DNA from 3 places in the Streptomyces sp. NPDC055632 genome. Region 2 is predicted to be linked to each of the others. Evidence: riboswitches for the same ligand, from Rfam matches in the RefSeq annotation. Region 2 holds a riboswitch; each other region holds the start of a gene.
The links. A riboswitch is a leader RNA that binds a small molecule or an ion and turns the genes downstream of it on or off. The one in region 2 is predicted to bind cyclic di-AMP.

Region 1 (6,900 bases), on a different contig from region 2:
TCGGCGCCACCGTGATCGCCCCGGTGGTGGAGGAGAGCGCCAAGGCCGCCGCGATCCTGCTGCTCTTCCTCTTCCGCCGCCGGCACTTCGGCGGGCTCGTCGACGGGGTGGTGTTCGCCGGCTTCACCGCGACCGGCTTCGCCTTCACCGAGAACATCCTCTACCTCGGCAACGCCTTCGGCGAGGACCAGGAGGTAGGCGCCACCGGCATCGGCATGGTGACCGCCGGGGCCTTCTTCGTACGGGTCGTGATGTCGCCGTTCGCGCACCCGCTGTTCACCGTGCTCACCGGCCTCGGCTTCGGCTTCGCCGCGCTCGCCCCGCGCGGGAAGCGGCTGCGGAAGGTGCTGCTTCCGCTCGCCGGACTGCTGCTCGCCATGGGCATGCACGCCGCCTGGAACGGCTCGGCCACCTTCGGCGGCCCCTGGGCCTTCTACGCGGTGTACGGGGCGCTCATGATGCCCGCCTTCGGCCTGCTGACCTGGCTCGCGGTGTGGAGCCGGCAGCGGGAGCTGCGCACGGTCTCCGGCGAGCTCCCGGCGTACGCGGCGGCCGGCTGGCTCTCCCCCGACGAGCCGCTCGCGCTCTCCTCCATGCGGGCCCGCGAACTCGCCCGCTCCTACGCCGCCCGGACGTACGGCAAGCGGGGCGCGCGGACCGTCGGCGAGTACGAGACCTTCGCGACGACCCTGGCGTTCCTGCGGGACCGGGCCCGGCGCGGCACCGCCGGGCCCGACTTCGCGGCCCGCGAGCAGGAACTCCTTCACCACCTGTGGCAGCGCAGGGCGGTCGCCTCGCCCGCGCTGACGTACGCGGCCCGGGCGACGGGCCGGGCGTGGACGCCGCCGCAGTACCTGGACTACGGCGGCTACAACCCGTACCGCGGTTAGGGCTTCTTCCGGGGGAGCGGGCCCAGGCTCGCGGTCAGCCCTGGATCGCCGACGCCTCGGTCAGGAGCTTCAGCTCCTCCTCCGTGAGCTCCAGGTCGGCGGAGGCGACCAGGGCCGGGAGCTGCTCGACCGTACGGGCCGAGGCGATCGGCGCGACGACCGTCGGCCGGGAGGCGAGCCAGGCGAGGGCGACGGTGGCGGGCTCGGCGCCGTGCGCCCCGGCGACCGCGTCGAGCGCGGAGAGCACGGCCCGGCCCCGCTCGGTGTCGAGGTGCTTGCCGGCCCCGGCGGCGCGGGCGCTGTCGACGGCGGTGCCGGGGCGGTACTTGCCGGTGAGGAAGCCGGAGGCGAGGCCGTAGTACGGGACGGCGGCGAGCCCCGCCCGCTCGGCGGTCTCCAGGAGCGGGCCCTCGTAGGTGTCGCGGGAGACCAGGTTGTAGTGCGGCTGGAGGGCCACGTAGCGGGCGAGGCCCTCGGCCTCGGCGAAGTCGAGGGAGGCCCTGAGCCGCTCCGGGGAGATGTTGGAGGCGGCGACGGCCCGTACCTTGCCCTCCCGCACCAACTGGTCGAGGGCGGTGACGATCTCCTCGACGGGGACGGACTCGTCGTCGAAGTGGGTGTAGTACAGGTCGATGCGGTCGGTGCCGAGGCGGCGCAGGGACTCCTCGGCGGCGGCCTTGATCGTGGGGGCGGAGAGCCCCTTGAACCGGGGGTGGGCGCCGGCCTTGGTGGCGACGACGACGTCGTCGCGGTTGCCCCGGGAGGCGAGCCAGCGGCCGATGACGGTCTCGGACTCGCCGCCCTCGTTGCCCTCGGCCCAGGCCGAGTAGACGTCGGCGGAGTCGACGAAGTTGCCGCCGGCGGCGGTGTAGGCGTCGAGGACGGCGAAGGACTGCGCCTCGTCGGCGGTCCAGCCGAAGACGTTGCCGCCGAGGGCGAGCGGGAAGACGTGCAGGTCGGACGTGCCCAGCGTACGGAGAGAGGTCATGGGGTGATCAACGGTCTCCGCCGCCGGGCCTATTCCGCATGGTTCCCGCGCGGTTTCCGCGCGGGTCCCGGAAGGGCCACGGGAAGGCCCCGGGGAGGTCAGACCGTCAGGCCCTTGGAGCGCAGCCACGCCGCCGGGTCGACGCCGTCGCCGCCGCCGGGGTGGATCTCCAGGTGGAGGTGGGCGCCGGAGACGTTGCCGGTGGCGCCGACGCGGCCGATCGTCTCGCCGGTGCCGACGGTCTGGCCGGCGCTGACCGTCATGGAGGAGAGGTGGCAGTACCAGACCTCGGTGCCGTCCTCCAGCTCCAGGACGATCCGGTAGCCGTAGGAGCCGGACCAGCCCGCCGACTTGACCGTGGCGCCGTGGACCGCCTTGAGCGGGGTGCCGGTGGGGGCCGCGAAGTCGAGGCCGGTGTGGTAGCCGGAGGACCACATCGAGCCGGACTGCATGTAGGTGGCGGTGAGGGAGTACGAGGAGAGGGGCATCGAGTAGCTGGCGGCGAGCTTGGCGAGGCGCTCGGCCTCGGCCTTCGCCCTGGCTTCCGCCTCCGCCTTGGCCTTGGCCTCCGCCTCGGCCTTCGCCTTGGCCTCGGCGGCCGCCTTCTCCGCCGCGTCGGCCTTGGCCCGCGCCTCGGACGCGGCCTTCTCCGCCGCGGCCTTCTCGGCGGCGGCCTTCTCGGCGGCGTCGGCGGAGGCCTGCTGCTGCTCGGCCTGCTGGAGGATGCGGGCGCGCAGGGCCTCGCCCGCGTCGGCGGCGCCCGGGGCGTCCGCCGTCGACAGGCTCGCCCGCGTGACCTGCCCGGTCCGCGCGGCCCGCTCGTCGGCCTCGGTGGTGTACGCGGCGGAGGTCAGCGGGTTCGGGTTGGCGCGGTCCGTGGGGACCGTCTCCCGCTCCTCCGCGCCGGGCAGGAGCGCGCCGACGCCGGGGAGGTCGTGGGCGTCGGGCAGGTTGAGGTCGGGAAGGTCCGGGAGCGATATCGCCACCGGCGGCTTCTCCTGCGCGGTGGCGAGGCCGCCCGCGCCGACGGCCGCGATGACGCCGACGCCGAGGACGGTGGAGGAACGGGCGAAGTTGGAGCGCTGCTTGACGACCCGGTGCCGGCCGCCGGAGCGGTTCTGGGCGCGGAGGGAGTCCTCGGTGGGGTTCCACTCGGTGTTCGGAGCGGAGGGAGCCGCACCGCCGCCGAAGGCATCGAAGGGGGCTTCGGGGGCAGGGGTGTTGGACGCCACGGAGGCGCGCTCCTTTCCTTCCTTCTCGCCTACCGGGTTAGCTGACGGGTTCGGAGCAGGAAGGTCTCCTACGGGCCCGGTCGCACGAGTGCGAAGGGCTCGATTCACCCCAAATGGTGGTTCCCCGGTTCCCTTTCGGGATTCGGCGCGTGCGCACGGTGCCGTCTCTTACGACGGCTGGGACGACCGCGCTGCGTTATCGAACGTTAATAGACAGGGGGTCCCGATTCCAAGCTGTCCCCCGTGATCGTTCATTCGATCGGTAGGTATTTGCCCCGGTTGATCCCTCTTCAGCAAGGCAGGTCTCCCGAACGGCAAAACCTCCGCAATCTGACGGTGCATCAATTGTTATCGCAGGGAGACCTCTCGACTACCCCTGGTGACGGGCCGCCGGGGGCCTGCCCGGCGGGTCAGTGCCGGGGGCCGCCCGGCGGCACCACCGGCATCGTCCGGCGCCGCTCCGGCTGCCCCGCCGTAGGGCGGTTCAGCGCGAGCAGCGCCATGTCGTCCGTCGCCCCGCCGCCCGTGTGGAGCCGTACGTCGTCCACGAGCGCGTCGAGCATCTCCTCGGGCCCGGGGAAGATCCGTCCGGCCAGCCGCTCCGCCGGGTCGTAGAAGACGCCCTGCGCGTTCCGCGCCTCCGAGAGGCCGTCGGTGTAGAAGAGCAGCGTCGTGCCCGGCGGGTACGGCCGCGCCTCGGCCCGGTCCGGCCACGACGCGAGGTCCCCCATGCCGAGGGGCAGCGCCGGCCGGCTCGGGTCGACCGGCTCGACCCGCCCGTCCCCGTGCAGCATCAGCGGGGAAGGATGCCCGCGGTTGACGACCCGTACGAAACCGTCGAAGGTGCCGCTGCCGTCGGAGCGCGGGATCTCGGCCAGGACGGCGGTGGTGAACCCCTCGACGGCGTCGAGGCTGTCCCGGCGGGTGCCCTCCCGGTCCAGCGCCCGTTCGAGCCGCTGCGCCACGCCCTCCAGGGTCCGTTCCTGCTCGGCCGCCTCCCGGAAGGCCCCGATGACGACGGCGACGGCCTCGACCGCGTCCATGCCCTTGCCCCGCACGTCCCCGACCACGAGCCGCACCCCGTGCGGGGTGTCCTGCACGGCGAACAGGTCGCCGCCGATGAACGCGTCTGCCTGCGCCGCCTCGTAACGGGCCGCGCACCGCAGCCCGCCGATCCGCTCGGCGGGCGTCGGCAGCACCGCCTTCTGCGCGGTCTCCGCGATGACCCGCGCCGAGGCGAGCCGTTCGCCGCTGCGGCGCACCACCCGGTTGATGAGGAGGGCGAGCACGGAGACCGTGAACACGGTCAGGGTCTCGGCGACGGCCGGGGCACGGGTGACGTCGTCGCTGAAGAGGTAGAGGCCGACCGAGGAGAGGACGGCGGCGATGCCGGTGAGGAGGGTGACGAGCAGGGAGAAGAAGGGCGCGGCGACCAGCGGGGCGGCGGCGAGCATCGGGGAGGCGGTGTACGGGGCGGGCGTCGCCACGTCGAAGAGGATGCCGCCCACGATGATCAGCGGCGGCAGCGCACGGATGAACCGCCGGGCGCCCCGGTACCCGGGACGGCCCTCACCGCCCCGCCGCCCGCCTCCCGCCGCTCCTAGGGGGTGCCCCACCTGTTCTCTCCTGCCCGGTCCGCCCGGCCGCGGCCCCGCACCGCTCCCCTCCAGGGTGGCCGCCGCCCCGGCGGACGGCGACTCCGCACGGCCGACCGGCGTACGGCGGGCCGGGACGCGGACCGGGACGCGGACCGGGGGGCGGACCGGGGGGCGGGCCCGGGTGCGTGTCTGGGTGCGGTCCTGGGCACGGGCCGGGCGCGAAAGCCACCGGGGCCGCCGGGGCTTCCGGGGCCGCCGGGGCTTCCGTGGCCGCCGTGGCCGCCGTGGCCGCCGGGAAGCCCCTCCGGTCACATGTTCCGCTCGGCGTAGACCGCCATCGCGTCCCGGACGAGGACCGCGGTGCCCTCGCCGTACTTGTCGTAGTTCTTGGTGAAGCGGGGGTCGTCGACGTACATCCGGCCGAGGCCGATCACGTACTCCTTGGTCGGCGTCGTCGTGGTCGACAGCCACGCGATCTGGCGCCGCGCGATGGCCTGCACCTCGTCGCTGTCGGCGGCCAGGCCGTCCCGCGCCGCCTTCCCGAAGTCGCGGGCGATGCCGGCCTGCTCCTCGACGAAGGCCCGTCTCTGCTCCTCGTCCAGCGAGCGCCACCACCGGTCGCCCTGCTCGTACGCCTCGCGGCCCCAGCGGTGGGTGACCTCCTCCTCGTACCGCGTGTGGTCGAAGCCGTCGAACATCTCGTCCGCCATGAGTTCCTCTCCGTTCTCGGTCTTGTGGAGGGTGGTCCGCACCGACGCGATCCGGCGTCCGATGCGCTCGCGCTCCTGCTCCAGGAGGGCGAGGTGGGTGCGCAGGGCGGCGGACGTGTCCCGCTGGCCCGCGAGGACCTCGGCGATGGCGGGCAGCGAGAGCCCCAGCTCGCGCAGCAGCAGGATCCGCTGCAAGCGCACGAGCGCCGCCTCGTCGTAGTACCGGTAACCGTTCGCGCCGATCCGGCTCGGCTCCAGCAGTCCGCGCTCCCCGTAGTGCCGGAGGGTGCGGCTGGTGGTGCCTGCCTTCTTGGCGATCTCCTGGATCGACCACTCCATGCCGAGAACGCTAGATCTTGACGTTGCGTCAAGGTCAACCGGAAGCGCCGCGCGTTCGGGCGGAGAACGACGAAGGCCCGGATCCAAGAGGATCCGGGCCTTCGTGCTACTGAGTAGCGGGGACAGGATTTGAACCTGCGACCTCTGGGTTATGAGCCCAGCGAGCTACCGAGCTGCTCCACCCCGCGTCGGTAAACATGACTCTACGGCATGACCGGGGCAATCCCGAAATCGGTTTCCGTCAGCAGCCGCAGTCGTCGGTGCCGACCGGGGCCGTCAGGGGGTCCGCGGCCTTCTCCGCGGGCCCCTCCCAGGTCTCGTACGCGAAGCCCTCCCGCACCCAGTACTCGAAGCCGCCGAGCATCTCCTTGACCTGGAAGCCCCGCTCCGCGAGGGCGAGCGCGGCGCGGGTGGCGCCGTTGCAGCCGGGGCCCCAGCAGTACGTGACGACCGGCACGGACCGGTCGAGCAGCTCCTCGGCCCGCTCGGGAACGAGCGCGGTCGGCAGGTGGACGGCCCCGGGCACGTGCCCCTGGTCCCAGGCGGCCGTGGACCGCGTGTCGACCAGGACGAAGCCGGGGTCGGCACCCCCGGCCACGGAGGCGGCGAGGACCGAGGCCACGTCGGAGACGTCGGCGTGGAAGGCGAGGCTCGCGGAGAAGTACGCGGCAGCGGCGGCGGGAGAGGCCGGCGGGGTGCGAAGTACCGGGTTGACCTGCGGTGTCGTCGTCATGGTGATCAAATTAGGTCCGCAGGGCGCCACGCTGAAGTGGGGAACCACGGTGCTCGTGGCCTTCGGCCGGGGATTCCCGGGCGTTCGGCACGGGAGGCCGGGGATCTCACCCACCGGGCCCCTGACCCGCTTCTTCTCGTCATGGGAGCGGGGTCCGATCCGTCATGGAGGCATGACGGTACGCGAGGGGGGAGACCGACCGTTGAACACGGACAGGAACGCGGGCACGGGCGTGGGCGCGGACGTGGAGAGGGAGGGTGACGGAGGCGTGAACGTGGACGCGCACGGCGACGAGGAACTCCTGGCCCGGCGCTTCGACGCCGACCGGGGACACCTGCGGGCGGTGGCGTACCGGATGCTGGGCTCGCTGAGCGAGGCCGAGGACGCCGTCCAGGAGGCCTGGCTCAAGC
Region 2 (6,900 bases):
TCGGCACGGCCTCGGCGGCCAGGTCGAGCGCGGCCCGGACGTCGGCGCGGATCGCCTCGGCCTCCTCGGCGGTCGGCGGGTCGTGGCGGACGTGCCGCTCGGTGAGCCGGACGCAGCCGATGTCGACCGAGCGGGCGGCCTGGACGTGGTCGGTGCCGGTGACGAACTCGGTGGAGCCGCCGCCGATGTCCACGACGAGGTACGTCTCGGTGCCGGGCAGCTCGCCGGTGGCGCCGGCGAAGGAGAACGCGGCCTCCTGGTCGCCGGTGATGACCTCGGGCTCGACGCCGAGGATCTCCACGACCCCGTTCACGAAGTCGTCGCGGTTCTCGGCGTCGCGGGAGGCGGAGGTGGCGACGAAGCGGATCCGCTCGGCGCCCAGCTCCTCGATCACGGCGGCGTACTCGCGGCAGGCGGCGAAGGTGCGCTCCAGGGCCTCCGGGGCGAGCCGGCCGGTCCGGTCGACGCCCTGGCCGAGCCGGACGATCGTCATCCGCCGGTCCAGCTCGACCAGCTCGCCCGTCTCCGGGTGCACGTCGGCGACGAGGAGGCGGATGGAGTTCGTGCCGCAGTCGATTCCGGCGACCCTGGTCACTTCTCCTCCTCGGCGCCGTCGGCGGCGTCGTCGACCGGCTTGAAGGCGAAGTGGCCGTCCCGGTCGCCCTCGACCGTCCAGCCGTCCTCCTCCTTCGGCGCCGCGCACGGGGTGACGCACGGGCCCTTGGCCCACCACTCCGGCAGCATCGCGAGCGCCTCGTCGCCGAACGGGTTCACGCCCGGGCCCGCGACCAGCGAGTGGCCGACGAGGACGTGCAGGCACTTGACCCGGTCCGGCATGCCGCCGGCGCTCGGGAAGCCCTCCAGGACCTCGATGGCGTCGCGGCGGGCGAGGTAGTCCTCGTGCGCGGCCCGGTAGGCGTCGGCGAGCTCCGGGTCGGTGGCGAGCCGGGCCTGCATCTCCTTCATGACCCCGTTGGCCTCCAGGGTGCCGATGGCCGAGGCCGCCCGGGGGCAGGTCAGGTAGTACGTGGTGGGGAAGGGGGTGCCGTCGGGGAGCCGGGGCGCGGTCTCGACGACGTCCGGCTGCCCGCAGGGGCAGCGGTGCGCGATGGCGCGCAGGCCGCGGGGCGGCCGGCCGAGCTGGAGCTCGAAGGCGGCGACGTCCGCCTCGGTGGGCTCGGTGCGTTCGGTCTGCGGAGGGGGCGTTTGCATGTCTGCCTTGGGTGCCTAGGTCGTCGGTCGTCGGTCGTACGGGAGGTCAGCGGCGGTCGGCGTTGTCCACGCCGTCCCAGAGGTTGTCGTACCAGGGGCGGTCCGCCGCTCCCTGGTCGGCGCGGGGCCGCTGCTCCGCGCCGGGGTCGTTCACGGTGAAGCCGGTCTCGCCGGGAAGCACGTAGTGCAGGTGCTCGCGGGCGAGGCGGCGGACGTAGGCCGGGTCCTGGAGGCGGGCCTTCTCGTCCCTCAGCTCCTGCACCCGCCGGGCGGCCTCGGCGGCCCTGCGCTCCTGCTCGGCGATCTCGCCCTGCTGGGAGACGTAGCTCCGCATGGGATAGGCGAGGGCCACCACCAGGGAGCAGACGACGAGCGCGAGGAAGGCCGCACGGCCGGTGAGCCGGGAGCGGCGGGCCTGACGGCGGGTCTGGGAGCGGTAGACACGGGCGGCGGTCTGCTCGCCGAGCAGCCTGAGCCGGGTCGCGGTCGAGAACCGGTCCCGGTCCTTCACGGCCATGTCGTGTCGCCTCCCCTGTTCACGCGGACGTCCCCGCACACGGTACGGGACCGGGTACGGGGACGTACGGAAGCCGCCCTGTGGAGGGGCGCGGTGGGTGTCAGCCCTTGAAGCGCGGGAAGGCACTCCGGCCGGCGTACACCGCGGCGTCGTCGAGGATCTCCTCGATGCGCAGCAGCTGGTTGTACTTGGCGACGCGCTCGGAGCGGGCCGGGGCGCCGGTCTTGATCTGGCCGCAGTTGGTGGCGACGGCCAGGTCGGCGATGGTGACGTCCTCGGTCTCGCCGGAGCGGTGGGACATCATGCACTTGAAGCCGCTGCGCTGGGCCAGCTCGACGGCGTCGAGGGTCTCGGTCAGCGAGCCGATCTGGTTGACCTTGACGAGCAGGGCGTTCGCGGACTTCTCCTCGATGCCCCGGGCCAGGCGCTCCGGGTTGGTGACGAACAGGTCGTCACCGACGAGCTGGACCTTCTCGCCGAGCTTCTCGGTGATGACGTTCCAGCCGGCCCAGTCGTCCTCGAACAGCGGGTCCTCGATGGAGACCAGCGGGTACGCGGAGACGAGCTCCTCGTAGTACTCGGTCATCTCGGCGGCCGAGCGGGACTTGCCCTCGAACTCGTACGAGCCGTCCTTGTAGAACTCGGAGGCGGCGACGTCGAGCGCGAGCGCGATGTCCTTGCCGGGCACGTAGCCGGCCTGCTTGATCGCCTCAAGGATGAGGTCGAGCGCCTCGCGGTTGGAGCCGAGGTTCGGGGCGAAGCCGCCCTCGTCGCCGAGGCCGGTGGAGAGGCCCTTGGACTTCAGGACGGACTTGAGGGTGTGGTAGACCTCGGTGCCCCAGCGGAGGGCCTCGGAGAAGGACTCCGCGCCGATCGGGGCGATCATGAACTCCTGGATGTCCACGTTGGAGTCGGCGTGCGACCCGCCGTTGAGGATGTTCATCATCGGAACGGGCAGCAGGTGCGCGTTCGGGCCGCCCAGGTAGCGGAAGAGCGGGAGGTCGCTGGCCTCGGAGGCGGCGTGCGCGACGGCGAGGGAGACGCCGAGGATGGCGTTGGCGCCGAGCGAGGACTTGTCCGGGGTGGCGTCCAGGTCGAACATGGCCTGGTCGATCAGGCGCTGCTCGGTGGCGTCGTAGCCGACGAGCTCCGGGCCGATCTGCTCGATGACGGCGAGGACGGCCTTCTCGACGCCCTTGCCCTGGTAACGGTTGGGGTCACCGTCGCGGAGCTCCAGGGCCTCGAACGCACCGGTGGAGGCGCCGGACGGAACGGCAGCACGGCCGGTGCTGCCGTCGTCGAGGCCGACCTCGACCTCGACCGTGGGGTTGCCTCGGGAGTCCAGGATTTCCCGGGCTACGACGACGTCGATGGACGGCACGAGCATCTCCTTCTGGGATGTGACGCTGGATGTGACGCAAGGTCGGTGCGGGGTCGCTCGGCCTTGCGACAAGAGCCTAACCGCCCCGGCGGCTCCGACCGGCCGGGCGCCCGCCCCCTGGGACGAAAAAGGACCCAAGGGCACGCACAGCGGGGCGAAAGGCCCCAGATCTACCGGCCGGTAACCATCAGGTGGGCCGCGGGAGGCCCCGGTGAAAGACGGAACCCCGGTCCGGCGCGCACGGGGGACGGGCGCGCCGGACCGGGGTGGGTCACCGCGGGAGGGTCGTCGGGGGCGCGTGAGCCGCCGGACTCACACGACCCGCCGGGCTCACTTCAGGTGGAGCTGCTGGCCCGGGTAGATCAGGTCGGCGTCGTCGACGACGTCCTTGTTGAGCTCGAAGAGCTCGGCCCAGCCGCCCTCGACGCCCTGCGCCTCGGCGATCTTGCTGAGGGTGTCGCCGGTCACGACCTTGTACTCGCCGTCGCCCTTCTCGACCGTCTCGCCGGTCGGGGTGGTGACGGTCTTCTCGGCGCCGGCCTGCGGAGCGGCCTGGCGCTCCTTCTTCGGGGCCTGGCGCTGCTCGCTGCGGGTGGTCGGCTGCTCGGCCGTGCGCTGCTTCTTCTGCTTCTTCTGCTGCTTCGGCTGCTCCTGCGCGCTCTCGGCGGAGCCGCCGTCGTAGGAGGCGCCGGAGAGGCCCACGCCGCAGCTCGGCCAGGCACCCTTGCCCTGGCCCGCGAGGACCTTCTCGGCGATGGCGATCTGCTGGGACTTCGACGCCTGGTCGGCGGTCGACGCGTAGGCGGTGCCGCCGTACGCGGCCCAGGTGGAGGCCGAGAACTGGAGGCCGCCGTAGTAGCCGTTGCCGGTGTTGATGGACCAGTTGCCGCCGGACTCGCACTGGGCGACGCGGTCCCACTCGGAGGAGGTGGCGGCCGAGGCGGCGCCCGCGGTCATCAGCGGGGCGGCGACGGCGACACCGGTGACGCCGACGAGCGCGGCGATCTGGGTGGCCTTGGAGGGACGGCGGTGTTTGCCCTTGGTGGAAAACAGCATGGGAATTCTCCTCACCGACGCCTGCGAGGTGAGCTGTCGGGTTCGGGCCGAAGAGTTGCCCGGCCGCGCGTCCTAGCACGCGGCTTCACCCCAAGCCGGTCGTCGGCCGTCTCTCGACGGCCGGGGCCGGCACTTACCTTGGGTCCCCCGCTCCTGCCTTCGGCGCTTGCGCGACGACTGTTCCCATCGACCGACGGCAGGATTCGGCGTTTCGGTCGACGGGGCCCGCGGTGGCGAGCGGTGATGACCGTAGACACAGAACCCTCCGAAGTTCAAAGAGGCTCATACGACGAATTTCGCCTCTTCTTGCCCTTCGGAGGGGACTGTTTGCGCAGGTGGGAGATGACGGAAGCGGAGTTTGCGGGCGCGACACGCCAGTTGGGACAAAGAGACCCATGTCTCACTCGTCCAGAACCGGACATACGCCCGCGAACTACCCCTCCGCCGAGACCGGACTCGCCGTCAGATCGAGGTTCTGACCAGGGAGGATGAGGTCCGGATCGATGCCCACGGTCCCCTTGTTGGCGTCATAGAGGGCGGTCCAGCCTCCGGGCAGTTCGTTCGCCTGGGCGATACCCGAAAGGCTGTCACCCGGACGCACGACGTATTCACCCGAAGAGCCCTGACTGTCCGTTGTGTCCGCATTCTTCGCTTCGTCAGCGATGGGAAGCGATTCGGCACCTTCGGCAGACTTGTCCTTGCCCGAGGCATGTCTACCGGCTTCGGTGGAGCTGTCCGGCTTGTCGGTTTCCTCCGGAGCGGCCTCGCCCCGGTGCTTGCCCGTGCCGGGCGCGGCCGACGCTCCCCCGTCTCCCGGAACGCCGGGCGTCACGGGCGTACCGGGCGTCACGGACTCCTCGGGGGCGACGGGGGCCGTCGGGTCCACCGGGAGCGCCGGGTCGGCCGGGAGCGTCGGGTCCGCCGGGTCCGTCGACCCGGTCGGCGCGGACGGCGTGGCGGGGGCGGTCGGCGCGGTCGGGCCCGCCGGGGCGGCGGGAGCCGTCGGCGTGGCCGGCGCCGTGGACGTGGCGGGGGCGGACGGCGTGGCCGGGGACTCCGGCGTCGCGGTGGACGGCGCGGCCCCGGAGACGTCCGGCGAGCCCGAGTTCCAGCTCGACTCGGGGACGGGCGCCACGGAGGGCGCCGGAGCGGTGGCCGGGCCCGGGTCCACCCCGGTGGGCTTCCCGTCGTTCGTCAGGCCGGCGATCGGCGCGCAGGTCCCCCAGGCGTCGCTGCCCTTGGCGAGGGCCTTCTCGGCCACGGCGATCTGCTGGGCGCGGCTGGCCAGGTCGGCGCTGGGCGCGTACGCCAGGCCGCCGTGGCGCTCCCAGTCCCCCTGGGTGAACTGGAGGCCGCCGTACATCCCGTTCCCGAAGTTGGCGGTCCACTGGCCGCCGGACTCGCACTCGGCGACGCGGTCCCACGTGGCGGCGTCGGCGGCGGACGCGGATCCGGTGGCGAGCAGAGGCAGCGCCATGGCGGATCCGGTCACGCCCGCGGCGACGACGATGGCGGGGGCCTGACGGGGGCGACGGTGTCGTCCGTTCCCGGAACGCATAGGTACGCCTTTCGCGTGACGGCTGAGACTGCGGCGAAACGTAGCGGCATTCGAACGCTCGTCACAAGTCGATGGCCGCCCGATCACATGAAGATCACAGTTCTGACGTTCCGTCAGTGTGCGAGAGGGGTACGGACGGGGAGAACTCCACCGGAAGCGTGCGCAAACCGCGCATGATGAGCCCTCCGCGCCACCGCAGTTCGGCCGGATCGGCGGCGAGCCGCAGGTCCGGCAGACGGGTCAGCAGGGTGGCGAGCGCCGCCTGTCCTTCGAGGCGGGCGAGGGGCGCGCCGAGGCAGTAGTGGATGCCGTGGCCGTACCCGAGGTGCTGGTTGTCGCGCCGGGCGAGGTCGAGCACGTCGGGCCCGTCGAACCGCTCCGGGTCCCGGTCGGCGGCGGCGAGCACCACGAGCACCGGGTCGCCCGCCGGGATCTCCTGCCCGCCGATGGTCAGCGCCCGCGTGGCGTACCGCCAGGTCGCCATCTCCACGGGCCCGTCGTACCGCAGCAGCTCCTCGATCCCGGTCTCCAGGAGCCCGGTCTCGCCGGCGGCGAGGGAGGCCTGGAGGAGTCCCCTCTGTCCGGGATCGCGCAGCAGCGCGTACAGACCGTTCCCGATGAGGTTCACGGTGGTCTCGAACCCCGCGAAGAGAAGGATGAAGGCCATGGCGGCGGCCTCGTTCTCGGTGAGGTGCTCGCCGTGGTCGGAGGCCTTGATGAGCCCCGAGATCAGGTCGTCTCCCGGCTCCTCGCGCTTGCGGTGGATCAGCTCGGCGAGGTAGCCGCGCATCTTCTTCACCGACCGGGCGACGCCGCCGCGCGGCCCGCCGCCGTGCCGGATCATCATCCCGGCCCAGTCGCGGAAGTCGTCCTGGTCCTCCTCGGGCACGCCGAGCAGGTCGCAGATGGCGTAGATGGGGAGCGGGAAGGCGAACTCGTGGATGAGGTCCGCGCTCCCCTTCGCCACGAAGCCGTCGATGAGGCGGTCGGTCAACTCCTGGACGCGCGGGGCGAACTCGGCGACCCGGCGCGGGGTGAAGGCCTTCGACACGAGCCGCCGCAGCCGGGTGTGGTCGGGCGGGTCGATGTTGAGCAGGTGGGTCATCAGCTCGGCCTTGCGCTCGCCCGGAATGCCCGTCTTGCCCTTGGCGTGCGGGGACTCGTCGTGGTGCGCCG
Region 3 (6,900 bases), on a different contig from region 2:
CAAGCACCCCCCGCACCACAGGAACGAGCACCGCGTGAACCAGCCCGACATGAACGCGATCGTCGGCAGCCACGACCTGCTCCTGGTCACCCTCGACACGCTCCGGTACGACGTGGCCGCCGAGCTGGCGGCCGCGGGCCGCATCCCGAACCTGGCCCGGCACCTGCCCGGCGGCGCCTGGGAGCGACGGCACGCGCCGGGAAGCTTCACCTACGCCTCCCACCAGGCGATCTTCGCCGGCTTCCTGCCGACCCCGGCCGCCCAGGGACCCCATCCCCGGCTGTTCGCGGCCCGGTTCGCGGGGAGCGAGTCGACCGCCGACGGCACCTGGGTCCACGACACCCCGGACTTCGTCTCCGCCCTCGCGGACAAGGGGTACCGGACGGTCTGCGTCGGCGGGGTGGGCTTCTTCAACAAGCGACCGCCGCTCGGCTCCGTGCTCCCCGGGCTCTTCCGGGAGAGCCACTGGGAGCCCTCCTTCGGCGTCGCGTCGCCGACCTCGTTCGAGTCCCAGATCGAGCGCGCCGAGGAGGTCGTGGCCGGACTCCCGCGCGAGGAGCTGCTCTTCCTCTTCGTCAACGTGTCGGCGCTGCACCAGCCCAACTGGTTCCACCTGCCGGGGGCGACCCGCGAGGCGGGCGACTCCCGGGAGACGCACGCGGCGGCCCTGGAGTACGTCGACCGGCACATCGGGCGGCTCTTCGCCGCGATGGGCTCCCGGCGCCCCTGTTTCGCGATCGTCTGCTCCGACCACGGCACCGCGTACGGGGAGGACGGCTTCACCGGTCACCGGCTCGGCCACGAGGTCGTGTGGACGGTGCCGTACGCGCAGTTCGTCCTGCCGGGCCCGGACGAGGAGGCCACCGCGTGAGCACCCGTACCCGCACCCCCGCGCCCGCCCCCCGCCCGTACCGCAGCTACGTCTACGCCTACCCGCACAAGACCGCGTACCGTGAGCTGCCCGGGTCCCCGGAGCTCGCCGCGCTCTGGGCCGGGGAGCCGAAGGACGCCCTCTCGCTCTACGCGCACGTGCCGTTCTGCGAGGTCCGCTGCGGCTTCTGCAACCTCTTCACCCGGATCGGCGCGCCCGGCGAGCTGACCACCCGCTACCTGGACGCCCTCGACCGGCAGGCGGCCGCCGTACGCGAGGCGCTCGGGGACGCGGAGCCGGTGCGGTTCGCCACGGCCGCGTTCGGCGGGGGCACGCCCACCTTCCTGACCGCCGCCGAGCTGGAGCGGCTCTGCGACATCGCGGAGAAGCGCATGGGCGCGGACCTGCGGGCGGTGCCGCTGTCCGTGGAGACCTCGCCCGCGACCGCGACCGCCGACCGGCTCGCGGTGCTCGCGGAGCGGGGCGCGACCCGGCTCAGCATCGGGGTGCAGAGCTTCGTGGAGGCCGAGGCGCGGGCGGCGGTCCGGCCGCAGCGGCGCGCGGACGTCGAGGCGGCGCTCGGCCGGATCCGGGACACCGGCGTCCCCGTGCTCAACGTCGACCTGATCTACGGGATCGACGGGCAGACCGAGGAGTCCTGGCGCCGTTCCCTGGACGCTGCCCTGGCCTGGCGCCCGGAGGAGCTGTACCTCTACCCGCTGTACGTCCGGCCGCTGACCGGTCTGGGCCGGACGCCCCCCGAGGACGACCGGGAGTGGGACGAGCGGCGGCTGCGGCTCTACCGCCACGGCCGCGACCACCTCCTGGAGCGCGGCTACGAGCAGGTGTCGATGCGGATGTTCCGGCGGCGGGACGCGGCGCCGCTCGGCCCGGACGACTACGCCTGCCAGACGGACGGGATGATCGGCCTCGGCTGCGGGGCCCGTTCGTACACCTCGGCCCTGCACTACTCCTTCGACTACGCCGTCGACATGCGGGAGATCCGCTCGATCATCGACGCCTACACGGAGACCGGCGACTTCTCGCGCGCCCGGGTGGGCCGGTGGGTCGACGCCGGGGAGGCGCGCCGCCGCCATCTGCTGCAGTCGCTGCTCCAGGCGGAGGGGATGCCGGTCGCCGGGTACGAGGAGCGGTTCGGGTCCTCGCCGTTCGCGGACTTCCCCGACGAGCTGGGCCGGTTCGAGGCGCTCGGCTGGCTGGACGGGGAGGCCCCGGCGGGGCTGCTGCGGCTCTCGCCGGAGGGGCTGGCGCACTCGGACGGGCTCGGCCCGGAGCTGTTCTCCCCCGGGGTGCGGGCCGCGATGGCCGCGTACGAGCCGAAGTAGGGGGCGGCCGTGGACCTGACGCTGCTCTACCGGGGGCCGCTCTCCTCCTGCGACTACGACTGTCCGTACTGCCCCTTCGCCAAGCGCCGGGACAGCCGCGAGCAGTTGCGCGCGGACCGGGCGGCGCTCGAACGGTTCACCGGGTGGGCCGCCGCGCAGACCGGTGACCGGCTGCGGATCCTGTTCACTCCGTGGGGCGAGGGCCTGGTGCGCTCCTGGTACCGGCGGGCGCTCGTCGAGCTGTCGCGGCTGCCGCACGTCGAGCGGGTGGCGATCCAGACCAATCTGAGCTGCCGGACCGACTGGCTGGCGGACGCGGACCCGGAGGGCGTGGCCCTCTGGTGCACGTACCACCCCGGGCAGACGCCGTACGAGCGCTTCCTCGCCAAGTGCCACGACCTGGCGGAGCGGGGCGTGCGGTTCAGCGTGGGCGTGGTGGGCCTTCCGGAGCACCGGGAGCACGCGCGGCGGCTGCGGGACGCGCTGCCGCCGCACGTGTACCTGTGGGTGAACGCGGCCGAGGGGCACGCGTACACCGACGCGGAGGCCGACGGGTGGACGGAGCTCGACCCGCTCTTCCCGTACAGCCGGCATCCGCACCGCTCGGCGGGGCTGCCCTGCCGCACCGGCGAGTCGGTGATCTCGGTGGACGGCGCGGGGACGGTGCGGCGCTGCCACTTCGTCAAGGCCGAACTGGGGAACCTGTACGACGGTTCGTACCGCGCCGCCCTGCGCCCCCGCGCCTGCCCCCTCGCCGTCTGCGACTGCCACATCGGCTACGTCCACCTGGAGACGCTGCCGCTGTACGACGTGTTCGCGGGCGGGGTCCTGGAGCGGATCCCCGCCGCGCCGCCGGCTACAGGGGCATGAGGTCGCCGAGGGGCATCAGGTCGGGGCGCTTGGCCTCGACGTGGTCCCCGGAGCTCTCGCCGCGCAGCCGGCGCCCGATCCAGGGCACGAGGTACTCCCGCGCCCACTGGATGTTGTCGCGGCGCACTTCGAGGGAGCCGCGCGGCGGGACCGGCGGCCACACCTGGTCGGGGTCGGCGGGCACCGGCAGGCCGAGGACCTGGGCGGCGCGCAGGGCGACCCGGGTGTGTCCCTCGGGCGAGAGGTGCAGCCGGTCGCCGTCCCAGGCCCGCCTGTCCTGCACGGACTTCAGGGACCACAGGTCGAGGACCGGGCAGCCGTGGCGGTCCGCGATGGCGCGGACGTGCGCGGTGTAGGTGGCGATCTTGCCGCGCAGGTGCCGGAGCACGGGGACGTCGCGGGTGTCGAACCCGGTGGTGATCATGACGGTCCCGACGGCGGAGGTCAGTTCGGCGACGGCGCGCTCGAAGCGCTCGGCCACGTCGTCCGGGTCGGTGCCGGGGCGGATGATGTCGTTGCCGCCCGCGCAGAAGGTCACCAGGTCGGGGGCGAGTTCCTTCGCCCGGGGGACCTGTTCCGCCACGATCTGGTCGAGGAGGCGCCCGCGTACGGCCAGGTTGGCGTAGCGGAAGGCGTCGTGCTCCGGCAGCTGGTCGGCGAGCAGGACCGCGAAGCGGTCCGCCCAGCCGACGTACGTCCCGTCGGGGCCGGGGTCTCCGACGCCCTCGGTGAAGCTGTCACCGATCGCCGCGTACGACCCGAATGCGTTCTTGTCTCTTGATCTCGAATCGTCTGCCACGGGGGCACATCCTTCCCTTTCGCGTGTGACCTACGCGACCGTAAGGAGGGGTTGACGGCGGGTGACATATGCCACCGATAAAGATTCCCCCAAGTCGGAATAGGCCGACGGCCCGGCACGGGTGTGCCGGGCCGTCGGAAAGGGGTGTCCCCCGGAGCGTCAGACGGAGACGCCGTGCTGGCGCAGGTAGGCCAGCGGGTCGACGTCCGAGCCGTAGTTCGGCGTGGTGCGGATCTCGAAGTGCAGGTGCGGGCCGGTGGAGTTGCCGGTGGAGCCGGAGAGGCCGATCTGCTGCCCGCCGCTGACGCTCTGCCCGGCCGAGACCGAGAGGGAGGAGAGGTGGGCGTACTGCGAGTAGTTGCCGTCCGCGTGCTTGATGACGACCTCGTTGCCGTACGAGCCGCTCCAGCCGGCGGAGACGACCGTGCCGGCGCCGACGGCGCGGACGGTGGTGCCGGAGGAGGCGATGAAGTCGACGCCGGTGTGGTAGCCGGAGGACCACATGGAGCCGGAGGCGCGGTACGGGGTGGAGAAGCCGCCGGTGACGGGGGCGACCCAGCCGGAGGAGGAGGCGGTGGAACCGGTGGAGGACGAGGAGCCGGTGGAGCGCTCCGCGGCCTTCGGGGTGGCGGCGGCCGGGGCGGCGGCGCGGCGGTTCTCGCGGGAGGCGCGGGGGGCGTCGTCGCCGTTCTTGCCGGACTCCTGGGCGCTGTGGGTGCTCTTCGGGCCGGCGGGGGCGGAGCCCTTGGCGCCGATGGTGAGCTTCATGCCGGGCAGGATGAGGGAGGGGTCCGCGCCGATGGTCCGGCGGTTGTCCTCGTACACCTTCTGCCAGCCGCCCTCGAGGTGGTGGTCGGTGGCGATCTTCGACAGGTAGTCGCCGGGGACGACGGAGTACGTCCGGGGGCCGGTCTCGGCGGCGGCCTTCGCGGGGGCGGCCTTCGCCGCGACGACGTGCGCGGTGACGGCGGACTGGACGGAGGCGGGGGCCGGGGCGGCCTGCTCGGCGGCGTGGGCCCCCGTGGCGCCGAGGAGTGGGAGGGCGACGACGGCGCCTCCCGTACCGGCGGCGGCGAAACCGCGGGCGAGGGGGTTGTTCTTGGGACGGCGGTGCTTACCCTTCGCGGGCATGGCGAATCCTCTCCGGCGCCTGCGAGGTGAGCTGTCGGGTTCGGACTGGAGATGCCCGGCCGCGCTCTCGCGCGGCTTCACCCCGAGCCGTCCTGCATCGCGGGACCGGCGTACTTCCTGGGTCCCCCGCTCCTGCCACGCATGGGATGGGTGGAATTCCGGGCGGTGGCAGGATTCGGCGGTCCGTCCGGATTGAGCGTGACGCTAGACGAGCGGAGTCGGCGCGAACAAGCCGCTGTTTTGTCCCGGCATTCCGCCCTAGATCGTTCCCCCGGAATTCCGGTCACCCTCCGTGGACGACGATCCTCCGACTCCCTTTTCCCGTAAGGAAATCGCGCCGGACTCCCGGCCACGATCCGTCACCTCTATGACCCTGCTCACGCGCCGAATCCCATCTCGCCTGCAAACAGGGCGCGTTATACGCAATGGCTCAATAGGGGCGCGCCATACTCAACGCCCCAATTGGGACAGATCACTCATTCCCGTCCGAGGGGGTGCGCCACGCCCCTCCCGTCTGGATGATTGCCCCAGGAACCGATTCGCGTCGGGCATCCGAACACCGACTTTCCAGGAGCATCCGTGACGCAGCAGCTGCCGCAGGTCCCGCCCGTAGAAGCCGACGAGCCCGAGCTGGCGGAGGTCCGCAACTTCCGGGACGTGGGCGGCCTGCCGACGACGGACGGGCGCGCGGTCCGCCCCGGCCGTCTCTTCCGCAGCGGCCACCTCGCCCACGCGACCGAGGACGACGCCGCCTTCCTCGCCGGACTCGGACTGCACACGGTCTTCGACTTCCGCAACGAGGCCGACCGGCGGATCGAGGGCCCGGACGTCGAGCTGCCCGGCGTGCGGAACGTGAACATACCCCTCAACGACCCGGCCGACGGCAAGGAGTTCTGGAAGCTGGTGCGCGACGGCGACACCGCGCAGCTGCGGGGGATCCTCGGCGACGGCAGGGCGGCGGCCCGGATGTCCGAGTCGTACCGGCGGATGGTGGTGGAGCGGACCGCGGAGCACAGCCGGATCCTGCACTCCATGGCGGAGGAGAGCGTCCCGGCCCTGATGCACTGCGCGGCGGGCAAGGACCGCGCCGGGCTCGCCGTCGCGATCACCCTGCTCGCCGTCGGGGTGGAGCGGACGGCGATCGAGGCCGACTACGTGAAGTCGAACGAGCCGCACCGCCGCTACAAGGTGCGCCGCAGCTCCACCGCCCCGGACGCCATGGGGCCCGAGGTGATGGAGCTGCTGGCCCCGCTCTTCGACGCGCGGGCGGAGTACCTGCGGGCCGCCTTCGAGACGATCGAGGCGACCTGGGGCTCGATGGACGCCTACTTCTCCGAAGGCCTCGCGCTGTCTCCGGAGACCCGCGAGCGGCTGCGGGAGCGCCTGCTCACCGAGGCGTAGGGAGCACGCGGCGCCGCGAGGACCCGCGGCGCCCGGGAGGTGCCCCTACTTCGCGCCCATCGCGAAGAGCAGGTAGAGGAAGCCGGCGAAGAGGTGACCGGCGACCAGGTAGGCGAAGAGGCGGAGCACCAGCCCCTTGGGGAACTTGCCCTCCCCGCGCTCCTCGCCGGTGACGGATGAAGACTTCTCGGACATATCAACTCTTTCCTGAAGAATCGTCACGGAAGAATCGTTCCGGCGGTCAGCGCCGGTGCGGGGTCCCGTCGCCGAGGCACAGCTCGGCGACGGGGCTCTGCATCAGGGTGTGGACGAAGAGCAGCTCGGCCCCGCCGGGGGTGGCGGCACCGATCCGGTGCGGGGTGAGCGAGTCGAAGTGCGCGCCGTCCCCGGGGTCGAGGACGTGGACCGCCTCGCCGAGCGCGAGCCGCACCCGGCCCTCCAGGACGTGGATCCACTCCTCACCGGGGTGGACGCGCACGATG

Region 1: linked by a shared signal. The riboswitch ahead of ACWGSR_RS02600 (M23 family metallopeptidase) and the one ahead of ACWGSR_RS15290 (transglycosylase family protein) in region 2 are both predicted to bind cyclic di-AMP.
Region 3: linked by a shared signal. The riboswitch ahead of ACWGSR_RS10430 (M23 family metallopeptidase) and the one ahead of ACWGSR_RS15290 (transglycosylase family protein) in region 2 are both predicted to bind cyclic di-AMP.

What each region holds. Positions count from the first base shown of each region.
Region 1 is NZ_JBSHHY010000002.1:20,166-27,065, forward strand. Features, by position in the region: gene ACWGSR_RS02590 (PrsW family intramembrane metalloprotease) at 1-890, shown strand, start outside; gene ACWGSR_RS02595 (aldo/keto reductase) at 925-1,878, opposite strand; gene ACWGSR_RS02600 (M23 family metallopeptidase) at 1,977-3,110, opposite strand; cyclic di-AMP (ydaO/yuaA leader) riboswitch at 3,122-3,268, opposite strand; gene ACWGSR_RS02605 (PP2C family protein-serine/threonine phosphatase) at 3,521-4,726, opposite strand; gene ACWGSR_RS02610 (MerR family transcriptional regulator) at 5,017-5,757, opposite strand; tRNA gene ACWGSR_RS02615 (tRNA-Met) at 5,872-5,945, opposite strand; gene ACWGSR_RS02620 (rhodanese-like domain-containing protein) at 5,999-6,490, opposite strand; gene sigJ (RNA polymerase sigma factor SigJ) at 6,735-6,900, shown strand, end outside.
Region 2 is NZ_JBSHHY010000009.1:174,591-181,490, reverse strand. Features, by position in the region: gene ACWGSR_RS15310 (Ppx/GppA phosphatase family protein) at 1-595, opposite strand, end outside; gene ACWGSR_RS15305 (DUF501 domain-containing protein) at 592-1,212, opposite strand; gene ACWGSR_RS15300 (FtsB family cell division protein) at 1,259-1,729, opposite strand; gene eno (phosphopyruvate hydratase) at 1,830-3,116, opposite strand; gene ACWGSR_RS15290 (transglycosylase family protein) at 3,441-4,166, opposite strand; cyclic di-AMP (ydaO/yuaA leader) riboswitch at 4,170-4,341, opposite strand; gene ACWGSR_RS15285 (transglycosylase family protein) at 4,600-5,643, opposite strand; gene ACWGSR_RS15280 (cytochrome P450 family protein) at 5,819-6,900, opposite strand, start outside.
Region 3 is NZ_JBSHHY010000005.1:277,518-284,417, reverse strand. Features, by position in the region: gene ACWGSR_RS10455 (STM4014 family protein) at 1-38, shown strand, start outside; gene ACWGSR_RS10450 (STM4013/SEN3800 family hydrolase) at 50-871, shown strand; gene ACWGSR_RS10445 (STM4012 family radical SAM protein) at 868-2,217, shown strand; gene ACWGSR_RS10440 (STM4011 family radical SAM protein) at 2,227-3,087, shown strand; gene ACWGSR_RS10435 (SGNH/GDSL hydrolase family protein) at 3,074-3,886, opposite strand; gene ACWGSR_RS10430 (M23 family metallopeptidase) at 4,046-5,017, opposite strand; cyclic di-AMP (ydaO/yuaA leader) riboswitch at 5,021-5,180, opposite strand; gene ACWGSR_RS10425 (tyrosine-protein phosphatase) at 5,597-6,418, shown strand; gene ACWGSR_RS10420 (DUF6126 family protein) at 6,464-6,613, opposite strand; gene ACWGSR_RS10415 (helix-turn-helix domain-containing protein) at 6,660-6,900, opposite strand, start outside.